2 regions of the Klebsiella sp. HN106 genome follow, and region 2 is predicted to be linked to the other one. Evidence: predicted binding sites of a transcription regulator. Region 2 holds the regulator's gene; the other holds the start of a gene.
What was found. The regulator Fur, encoded in region 2, represses iron uptake genes when iron is present. The targets are predictions, from matches to a motif close to ATAATAATGAGAACNACTATCAA.
Positions count from the first base shown of each region.

Region 1: ACSIPU_RS18130 (TonB-dependent receptor domain-containing protein) is a predicted target of Fur. The motif match lies at 2,275-2,297, and genes of this name have one in related genera.

Region 1 covers NZ_JBLURD010000007.1:183,147-188,467, forward strand. Annotated here, with positions in the region: gene sitC (iron/manganese ABC transporter permease subunit SitC) at 1-457, shown strand, start outside; gene sitD (iron/manganese ABC transporter permease subunit SitD) at 451-1,305, shown strand; gene ACSIPU_RS18120 (nitrous oxide-stimulated promoter family protein) at 1,483-1,833, opposite strand; gene ACSIPU_RS18125 (SelT/SelW/SelH family protein) at 1,910-2,194, opposite strand; gene ACSIPU_RS18130 (TonB-dependent receptor domain-containing protein) at 2,410-4,779, shown strand; gene ACSIPU_RS18135 (hemin-degrading factor) at 4,851-5,321, shown strand, end outside.
Region 2 covers NZ_JBLURD010000002.1:383,153-388,473, forward strand. Annotated here, with positions in the region: gene seqA (replication initiation negative regulator SeqA) at 1-525, opposite strand, end outside; gene ybfF (esterase) at 710-1,483, shown strand; gene ybfE (LexA regulated protein) at 1,617-1,910, shown strand; gene fldA (flavodoxin FldA) at 2,060-2,590, shown strand; gene fur (ferric iron uptake transcriptional regulator) at 2,882-3,334, shown strand; gene tcuR (tricarballylate utilization LysR family transcriptional regulator TcuR) at 3,462-4,388, shown strand; gene tcuA (FAD-dependent tricarballylate dehydrogenase TcuA) at 4,486-5,321, shown strand, end outside.

The DNA.
Region 1 (5,321 bases), on a different contig from region 2:
GGAGGATATTATTCAGCTGGCGGCGATTGGCTTTATTTCGATGGCGATTCTGCTGCTGAAGTGGAAAGACCTGATGGTGACCTTTTTCGATGAAAGCCACGCTCGTTCGATTGGCCTCAACACCAGCGGGTTAAAGCTGCTGTTCTTTACCCTGCTGGCGGCCTGTACCGTGGCGGCGCTGCAAACCGTCGGCGCGTTTCTGGTGATTTGTCTGGTAGTGACGCCCGGTGCCACCGCCTGGCTGTTGACCGATCGCTTCCCGCGCTTGCTGGCGATTGCCGTTGCGATTGGCAGCCTGACCAGCTTTTTCGGCGCCTGGCTGAGCTACTATCTGGACGGGGCGACCGGCGGGATTATCGTCGTCGCCCAGACGCTGCTGTTTTTAGCCGCTTTTGTTTTCGCGCCGAAGCACGGCCTGCTCGCCAGCCGTCGCCGCGCCAGGGAGGCCTCATGCTGAGCGCGCTGCTTGAACCTTTTCAGTTCTCCTTTATGGTCAACGCCATGCTGGTGTCGACGATCGTTGCCGTTCCCTGCGCGCTGCTGTCGGTCTTTTTGGTGCTCAAAGGCTGGGCGCTGATGGGCGATGCCATGAGCCACGCGATTTTTCCGGGGGTAGTGGTAGCGTATATCCTCGGTATCCCCTTCGCCATCGGCGCGTTTATCGCCGGGTTATTCTGCGCCATCGCCACCGGCTATCTCGACGATAACAGCCGCATTAAACGCGATACGATCATGGGCATCGTGTTTTCCGGGATGTTTGGCGCGGGCCTGGTGCTGTACGTGTCGATTCAGTCGGAGGTGCATCTCGATCATATTCTGTTTGGCGATATGCTGGGAATTTGCGCCGGCGATATTGCGCAAACGTCGCTGATCGCACTGGGAATAGCACTGATTATCGGGTTTAAGTGGCGTGATTTTCTGCTGCACGCCTTTGACCCGCAGCAAGCGAAGGCCAGCGGATTGCACTGCGGGCTGCTGCATTATGGGCTACTGTGCATGATTGCGCTGACCATCGTGGCGACGCTGAAAGCGGTGGGGATCATTTTGTCGATTTCGCTGCTGATAGCGCCGGGGGCGATCGCTCTGCTGCTGACGCGACGTTTTGTCAGCGCCCTGCTGCTGGCGGTGGCGATAGCGTTAAGCTGTTCGCTGGGCGGCGTGTGGCTGTCGTTTTATCTCGACAGCGCCCCGGCGCCGACCATTGTGGTGCTGTTTACCGTCCTGTTCGTTATCGCGTTTGTCTGGACGTCGGTTCGCGATAGTCAGACCACAGCCCGTTCCGGCGAGGCCCCGGATCGCGGCTGACGCCTTATCCGGCCTACCTCTCCCGTAGGACGTAGCCCGGACAGATGCGCAGCATCGCCTCCGGGGAAAATTCGCCATTTTTTAGGCCAGCGAGGCCCCGGATCGCGGCTGACGCCTTATCCGGGCTACAGACCGCACGAATTGTAGCCCGGCTAAGCGCAGCGCAAGCCGGGGAGTTTATTGCGGCTTTTTGGGTCGATACTTTTCCGGTAACTCCGGCACCGGGCGTTTATCATCGATCAGGTGGCGAATCGTCAGGATCGGATGCCGCCAGAGCATCCTCGGCCCCGCCCAGCGCATAATCTGCTTCATCTCTTCGCGTTTCGCGGGCTGATAGCAGTGCACCGGGCACTGCTTGCAGGCCGGCTTTTCTTCGCCAAATACGCACCTATCCAGCCGCTTGTCGGCATAGGCGTTGAGCGCCTGATAGTGTTCGGTATCGTCACGGGCCTCCGGGCAGCGGCGCTGGTAGAGCGCGATCATGCTGCTAATGGTCTTTTTTTCCCGCGCAATACGTTTGCCCGCCATCGCCTGTTCCTCCCGAAAAAGATGTATTCATAATACACATTCAGAGAGGGCGATGCAGCCCCATACTCCCTGAGGATTATGCCGGCTTGTCCAGGTGCCCCAGCGGTTTTTCCGGGAAGCATACATCGCGTACCCGGCGCTTGAGCTCCGCCGCATCGGGGAAACCTCCGTCCTGCTTGCGCTCCCAGATTTGCACATCATCAACGGCGACCACGAAGATCCCGCCGGTCCCCGGCACCAGCGTGACCGAAGCGATGTCGGTGCTAAAGCTGTGCAGCAGCTCCTGGGCCATCCAGCTGGCGCGCAGCATCCAGTTGCACTGAGAACAGTAGGTGATGGTAATCGCGGCTTTGTGGCTCATCGGCTTCTCGCTGTCAGTAAAAGGGCAAATTGTAAACAACTTGCAGATTAATTGAAGAATACATGATTATTTTGTTGCAAACGATAATACCTATCATTACCATTCGCAATCAACAAGCATGGAGAAAAAACGTCCAGTAACGGAATAACGGGACACACCTGCACTCTGGAAGTAACGCGTGAGCCAATACTAATAATTATCAAGGCGTGGCTACTATGTATAACTCCACTCAATCAACAGCATGGTTCAAGAAAAGCCTGCTGGTGACTTCTTTGCTTACAGCAATTTATCAGACTTCCGCCGGGGCGGCTGATACCACCGCGAAAATCACCAGCAGCGCATCGACTGATGACAGCTCGGAACGGATGACCGTTACCGCGCCGGCGCCGTTGCTGAAAGCGGGCAGCGAACATTCGATCAGCGCTCAGGAGCTGCAGGATAAAGGGGCCAACGACTTTGGCTCGATCATGCGCTACGAGCCGCTGATTAGCGCCACCGGCGCCAGCGGCGGTTCCGGCAACGGCAAAAGCGGCTTCGACCGCGGCGGCTATACCGGCTACAATATTCGCGGCATGGAGAGCAACCGCGTCGGGATCGACGTCGACGGCATTGCCCAGCCGAACGCCACCGGACGCAGCTACGCCAGCCGCGCGGGCCTCAATACCTTCGGTATGGGTCGCGACTATATTGACCCCTATATGTACGGCAGCATTGATATTCAGTCCGGGGCGACATCAACAGAAACCGCCAACAGCGCCATCGGCGGCAACGTCTCTTTCCGTCCGAAATCTGCGGATGACTATCTGCATCCGGGCAAAACCAGCGCCTTCGGCTACCGCAGCGGCTACGACTCATCCGATCGCAGCTGGCACAACGGCGTCACCGTTGCCGGCGGCGACGAGACCCTGCGCGGGATCTTCGTCTACAGCCGTCGCGACGGTCAGGAGACGGAAAATAACAGCGGGACCGTTGATTCCTATCCGGCAAACTGGCACTCGGACGCCTTTATGGCCTCCGGGATCTGGCAGCCGAATGACGAGCATAAGTTCACCAGCACCTTCGATTATTACCATAAAACGAACCACACCCATTACGACGCCTGGGACTCCAGCGGCAACAGCGTTATCGGCACGTCAAACCAGACCAGTCAGACCCGTCGCTGGGGCCTGAGTCTGAAAGATGACTGGACGCCGATGAATGATTATATCGACAGCGTATCGACTAAAGTCTACTACCAGCATACCGAGGCCCACGACTGGACCTATATGCCCGACAGCATCACCCGCGCGATGCAAACGGTGAGCTCCGACTATGACACCGACACCTGGGGTATTCAGAGCGCGCTGGCGAAATCGATAGGCCGCCACGATCTGAGCGCCGGTTTTAACGCCAGCACGACGAAAACCCAGCGGCCGTTAACCCAGTCGCCAACCCCGAGCGCTTATAGCCAGATTATGCAGCCGGACGCCGATAGCCGCGGCTATATCGTCGCCGGCTTCCTGCAGGACAAAATTAACTTCGATCTCGACGGCCATAACTTTGCGGTTATCCCGGGCATTCGTGTGATGCATCAGTCGACCAAACCGGAAAACGTCTCCGATTTGGCCAACAACAGCAGCGTACTGACCGGTTCCGACGTGTCAAATCTGTACGGTAAGAACGCTGATACCCAGGCGCTGCCGTCGCTGGTCTTGCAGTACGATATCACTCCGCGCCTGATGACTTATCTGCAGTATCAGCGCGGCGCGCAGTTCCCTAACGCCAGCCAGCTGTACGGTTCCTGGAACCTCGGCTCCAGCTACGCCGGACGCGCCCAGTATGCGCTGATCGGCAACACCGATTTGAAAACCGAAACCAGCGATAACGTTGAGTGGGGGATGAAAGGCGAAGTGACGGAAGGCATCACCATGCGCACCGCGCTGTTCTACAACACCTATAAGAACTTTATCGCCTATACCCGCTACACCCGCGCCAATAATCCGCTGCAGTTCGCCAGCGTTCCGTCGAACATCTACACCATTTACCAGGCGGAAAACCGCGATAAAGCCTATATCTACGGCGGCGAAATCAGCGCTAAATTCAACTTTGGCACCTGGTTTGAAGAGGTTAACGGCCTGAGCGCCACTCTCGCTTACGGTTATAGCGAGGGGCAATCGAAATCCAGCTACAGCGGCGACAAGTACGTTGACCTCGATAGCGTCGCGCCAATGAAGGCTATCGTCGGCGTGGCGTGGGACGATCCGGCAAAAGTGTATGGCACCGCGCTGACCGCCACCTTTGTTAAGGGCAAGCGCGCCACCGCCACCAACCGTGAAAGCTATACCAACACCGGTTCCGCCATTACCGATTCGACCAACGAATATATGCGCGTTCCGGGCTACGGCATGCTGGACTGGACCGCGTACTGGCAGGTCGCGAAGAACGTGCGCCTGAACGGCGGCGTTTACAACATTACCGATCGTAAATACTGGGATTATCTGAGCAGCCGCAATATCGAAACGGCGACGAATCAGGACGCCAACGACAGAGCGCTGGCGGTGATGCCTGGCCGTACCTGGCAGTTGGGCGTGAACGTCGATTTCTGACCGGCCAATAATAAGAAACCTGCTCCCCGGCCGCGCGCCGGGGAAACTCATCGTAGAGAAGGATGTGAATTATGCAAAACACCCAACCGCAACATGCCCCGCTGTGGCAACGCTACCTGACCACGAAAGCGCAATCTTCCGCGAAATACGCCCGCGATATCGCCGCCGAAATGGGGATTAGCGAAGCGGAGCTAACCGAAGCCCGCCTGGGCTACGACGCCGTACGTCTGCAGAACGACGCCCGCGCCATCCTGACGGCACTGGAAGCCGTGGGGGAAACCAAATGCATCTGTCGCAACGAATACGCGGTGCATGAACAGGTCGGCGAATTTACCCATCAGCATTTAAGCGGCCACGCCGGACTGGTGCTAAATCCGCGCGCCCTCGACCTGCGCCTGTTTCTGAGCCAGTGGGCCAGCGCTTTTCGCCTGAACGACAACGGCCGCCAGAGCATCCAGTTCTTTGATCCGCACGGCGACGCGCTGCTCAAGGTTTACACCACTGAAAATACCGACATGGCGGCCTGGGATGCGCTGATTGTC
Region 2 (5,321 bases):
GATCAATTCCGCAGGGAACTGCATGGACTGCATGATGTGTTCGATCATGCTGCATTTGCGACCGGTATTGGTATTTGTGATAACCCACCACGGCGTACCGGGGACCTGCTTAGGCTTAGTCTGATTACCGTTTTTCTGCAGCGTGCGCTCATCTTCAGCGAAATAGACGCGGGTGCGCCCGTGCAGAGACTCGGTGGCCTCGGCAAACGCTTTGCTGTCTAAGGTGTAGAGGGTAGTCAGAACCAGCATGAATCGGTTTACCGCGCGCTTTTGTTCGGCATACTCATCAGATAACAGCAGCTCACGCATCGCGCGAACTTTATCCTTCAGAGGATTAGCGGGCTTCACGTCAACGACAGGCGTTGGCGCCGGTGCCGGAGCGGCTTTCGCTACCGGTGCGGCAGGCTGGGAAACGGCGGAAAACTTCAACATGCGCCGTAAAATGTCGGATGCACTCTCGCCAATATGCTTGGTGTGGCTGGCAATATAGCTATAGAGTTCATCATCAACTTCAATTGTTTTCATCTTAATCCAGTGCGATATCTTTTTCTGAATACAAGTTGTCGGGATTATAGGGACAAATCCCAACCGCGGATAGCGTCAAACCAGGATGACGGCAAAACTCAGAAATCTTCCGGGTCTTGCAGCCGGATGGCAGAATGTTCAACATAATACCCTAACCCGACGGAGCGAAAAAAAGAACTTTGCCATGAAATTAAATAGCCGAGCGCAATCTGCACAGAATCAGCACAATAATCCCCCTATCGTCCTGGTCCACGGCCTTTTTGGCAGCCTGGACAACCTTGGGATCCTCGCCCGCGATCTGGTTGTCGATCACGATACGGTGCAGGTCGACATGCGAAACCACGGTCTCTCCCCGCGCGCGCCGGAGATGACCTACGCCGCGATGGCTGAGGATCTGCTTGATACTCTCAATGAATCGCAGATTGAGAAAGCCACCTTTATTGGTCACTCTATGGGCGGCAAAGCGGTGATGACGCTGAGCGCGCTGGCGCCAGAGCGCATCGCAGGCCTGGTAGCTATTGATATCGCCCCGGTGGATTATCACGTCCGCCGCCATGATGAAATTTTTGCTGCCATCAACGCCGTTACCGATGCGGGCGCCGCTACGCGTCAGCAGGCAACGACGGTCATGCGTCAACACCTTAATGAAGAGGGCGTGGTTCAGTTTCTGCTGAAATCCTTTGTGGATGGCCAGTGGCGTTTTAACGTACCGGTGCTGTGGGAGCAGTACGACAACATCGTCGGCTGGCAAACCGTCCCGGCATGGCCGCATCCGGCGCAGTTTATCCCCGGCGGCAACTCCCCTTACGTGACCGATGCCTGTCGTGACGCGCTGCTGGCGCAGTTTCCCGAAGCTCGGGCGCACGTTATCGCCGGCGCCGGACACTGGGTGCATGCTGAAAAACCGGAGGCTGTGATCCGCGCCATTCGCCGTTATTTGACCTCTATCGCCGCGTAACTGCCTAAAATATACTCGACCGCGCGGCTTAATGTCCGCGGCCGTTGGCGCAGCCCGCCGCCTGATGTATTATGGCGCGCTGTCTGCGTCGGCTATGCCCGATAGCTTGTTTCCCCCGAAGTCACTCTGAATCATGGCAAAAGAACAAACGGACCGTACGACATTAGATTTGTTCGCAACTGAGCGTCGGCCGGGAAGACCGAAAACGAATCCGCTTTCGCGCGATGAACAGCTGCGCATCAACAAACGCAATCAGCTTAAACGCGACAAGAGCCGCGGCCTGAAGCGCGTGGAGCTTAAGCTCAATGCCGATGCGGTCGATGCGCTCAATGAGCTGGCCGAAGCCCGTAACATGAACCGCAGCGATCTGATCGAAGAGATGCTGATGACCCAGCTGGCAGCCCTGCGCGGCCAGGATAAAGCCTAAAACCCTCAAAAAATAAGCTTTCATGTAGCAGAGTGTGCAGTTGGGCGTGATTGCTGTTTCCGCGCCCTTCTCAGTTCTGCTATCATTGCCCCTATCTGCGGGCATTACGCCACTACCACATCATTAAGTTTCAAGAGGTTATTTTACTCATGGCAATCATCGGCATCTTTTTTGGCAGCGACACCGGCAACACCGAAAATATTGCAAAAATGATTCAAAAGCAGCTTGGTAAAGATGTTGCTGATGTTCACGACATTGCCAAAAGCAGCAAAGAGGATCTGGAAGCTCACGATATCCTGCTGCTCGGCATCCCAACCTGGTACTACGGTGAAGCCCAGTGCGATTGGGACGATTTCTTCCCGACGCTGGAAGAGATCGATTTTAATGGCAAACTGGTAGCCCTCTTTGGCTGCGGCGACCAGGAAGACTATGCTGAATACTTCTGCGATGCGCTGGGCACCATTCGCGATATCATCGAACCGCGCGGCGCAACTATCGTTGGCCATTGGCCGACCGCTGGCTACCATTTTGAAGCCTCTAAAGGCCTGGCCGATGACGATCATTTTGTCGGTCTGGCTATCGACGAAGACCGTCAGCCTGAACTGACTAACGAACGCGTCGAAAAATGGGTAAAACAGATTTCCGAGGAGCTGCACCTCGAAGAAATCAAGAATGCCTGAGTCTAAACGGCGTAATCACCATATTTCGCCGAATTGATAGATAAAAGCAATCAAAGTTATAGCTACAAGTTTTTAACTTTTAATCACATATCTGTACAATGTCCTCTGATTTAACGGGGTCGCGTGAAGCACTTTGTAGCGAGTGCCTCGTTTTTGACAGCATACAAGGCCCGATGCTTGCAGTTTTCATTTCACCATGGCAGTTCTATAATGAGACGCATTACATCGGGTGATTCTCTGTATTACTTCCGCTGATGGAAGTAGATCGTTTAGCAACAGGACAGATTCCGCATGACTGACAACAATACCGCATTAAAGAAAGCTGGCCTGAAAGTGACGCTTCCGAGATTAAAAATCCTGGAAGTGCTGCAAGGACCGGATAACCATCATGTCAGTGCGGAAGACTTATACAAACGCCTGATTGATATGGGTGAAGAGATTGGCCTGGCCACCGTCTACCGCGTACTGAACCAGTTTGACGACGCCGGTATCGTCACCCGTCATAATTTCGAAGGCGGTAAATCCGTTTTTGAACTGACGCAGCAGCACCATCACGATCATCTGATTTGCCTGGACTGCGGCAAAGTGATCGAGTTTAGCGATGATTCCATCGAAGCGCGCCAGCGTGAGATTGCCGCCAGACACGGTATTCGCCTCACCAACCACAGTCTGTACCTGTACGGCCACTGTGCAGAAGGCGACTGCCGCGAAGATGAACATGCCCACGACGCGGTAGAGAAATAATCACCGCATCGTTTATCAGCCAAAGCCAGCCTGCGGGTTGGCTTTTTTTTGCCCGCCATCTGCCGCCTCTTCCTCTCGCGCCTGAATACGTTTACTGTCGGTGCATCCTGCTTTATACGGAGTGCTTATGGAGCTTCGCCAGCTACGCTATTTTGTGCGCATTATTGAAACCGGCAGTATGGGCCGCGCCGCGCTTGACCTGAATATCGGCGTCTCCGCGCTTAGCCAACAAATGGCGCGCCTGGAAAATGAACTCGCCATTCGCCTGCTACAACGGACGTCTCGCGGTGTAATGCCCACCAGCGCTGGCCTCGCCTTCTATTCACAGGCGCAGCTGGCGCTGCGTCACGCTGATGATGCGGTTCTTGCTGCGCGCGAGGCGCGGCTATCTGGCCACGTCAGCGTCGGCATGGCCCCCAGCACCGCCTCTGTGCTCGGCGTACCCTTTATCAACGCGATGCGCGAAAGCTATGCCGACGTCCGCCTGCATCTGGTAGAAAGTCTCTCCGGCAACCTTGAACGCATGATCAACACCCGTCAGCTCGATTTAGCGATCGTGTTCCAGAAGGAGAAGCTTGTGCGCTGGAGCGCCAGGCCGATTCTTGAAGAGCGTCTGTTTCTGATTGGCACCCATAAGGTACTGGCTCCCCTTCCCGACGATAGCATCTCGCCGGACCAGCTCTCCGCTGTCCCGCTGATTATGCCAAGCCTGGGGCATGGGCTGCGCGGCAGGCTGGAGGCGATGTGCCAGGAGCATGCGCTTAATGTCGATGTGGTCGCTGAAATCGACGGTCTGGCCCTGCTGATGCGCGCCGTGCGCGACGGCCTCGGCGCCACTTTGCAGCCGGGAGCAGCGATTTCTCATCTCGACGGCGAGCCCCTGAGAGTGATCGGCATCAACAATCCGATACTCAGTCGGCCTAATTTTCTCGTCAGTCTTTCCGATGATGAACTGACCCCATCGGGTCTCGCCGCGCGAGTCATACTGGCAAAAGTCATGCGTCAGCTGGTCGAATCTGGCCGCTGGCCTGGCGCCAGCCTTTACGCACACTAAACCCCTCTTTAGCAATACGCCATAGCGTCCTGCCGCCCTGAGCGCATACATTTCCATTACAAATTTAACAATAAAGCAAACCGTAATGGAGCCAAAAATGGTGGATGTACTGGTGATTGGCGGCGGCAACGCTGCGCTATGCGCCGCCTTGACCGCCCGGGAATCCGGCGCGTCCGTGCTGCTGCTGGAGGCCGCGCCGAAAGAATGGCGCGGCGGAAACTCTCAGCACACGCGGAACCTTCGCTGTATGCACGATGCTCCGCAGGATGTGCTGGTCGACAGCTATCCGGAAGAAGAGTACTGGCAGGATCTGCTGCGCGTCACCGAGGGTAATACCAACGAAGCGCTGGCGCGGCTGGTGATCCGTACCTCATCACAGTGCCGGGACTGGATGCGCCAGCACGGAGTTAACTTTCAGCCGCCGCTCTCCGGCGCACTGCACGTCGCCCGCACCAACGCCTTTTTCATGGGCGGCGGCAAGGCTCTTATAAATGCTTATTACCGCAGCGCGGAGCAGATGGGTGTACAGATCCGCTACAACACCCCGGTCCAGGCGCTCGAATTATATAACGGCGAATTCGTCGCCGCGCTGGCGGGTGAAGAAAGGATTGCCGCAAAAACCTGCGTCCTCGCCGCCGGCGGCTTTGAGTCTAACCGCGAGTGGCTGCGCGAAGCGTGGGGACAGAACGATCGCGGCGAATGGCCAGCCGATAACTTTCTCATCCGCGGAACCCGCTTTAACCAGGGCGTGCTGCTGAAATATATGATCGACGCCGGGGCTGACGTTATCGGCGATCCCTCGCAGTCACACTGCGTCGCCATAGACGCCCGGGCACCGCTCTATGATGGCGGGATCTGCACCCGCGTGGACTGCGTATCGCTGGGCGTGGTCGTAAACCGCGACGCCGAGCGCTTTTATGATGAAGGGGAAGA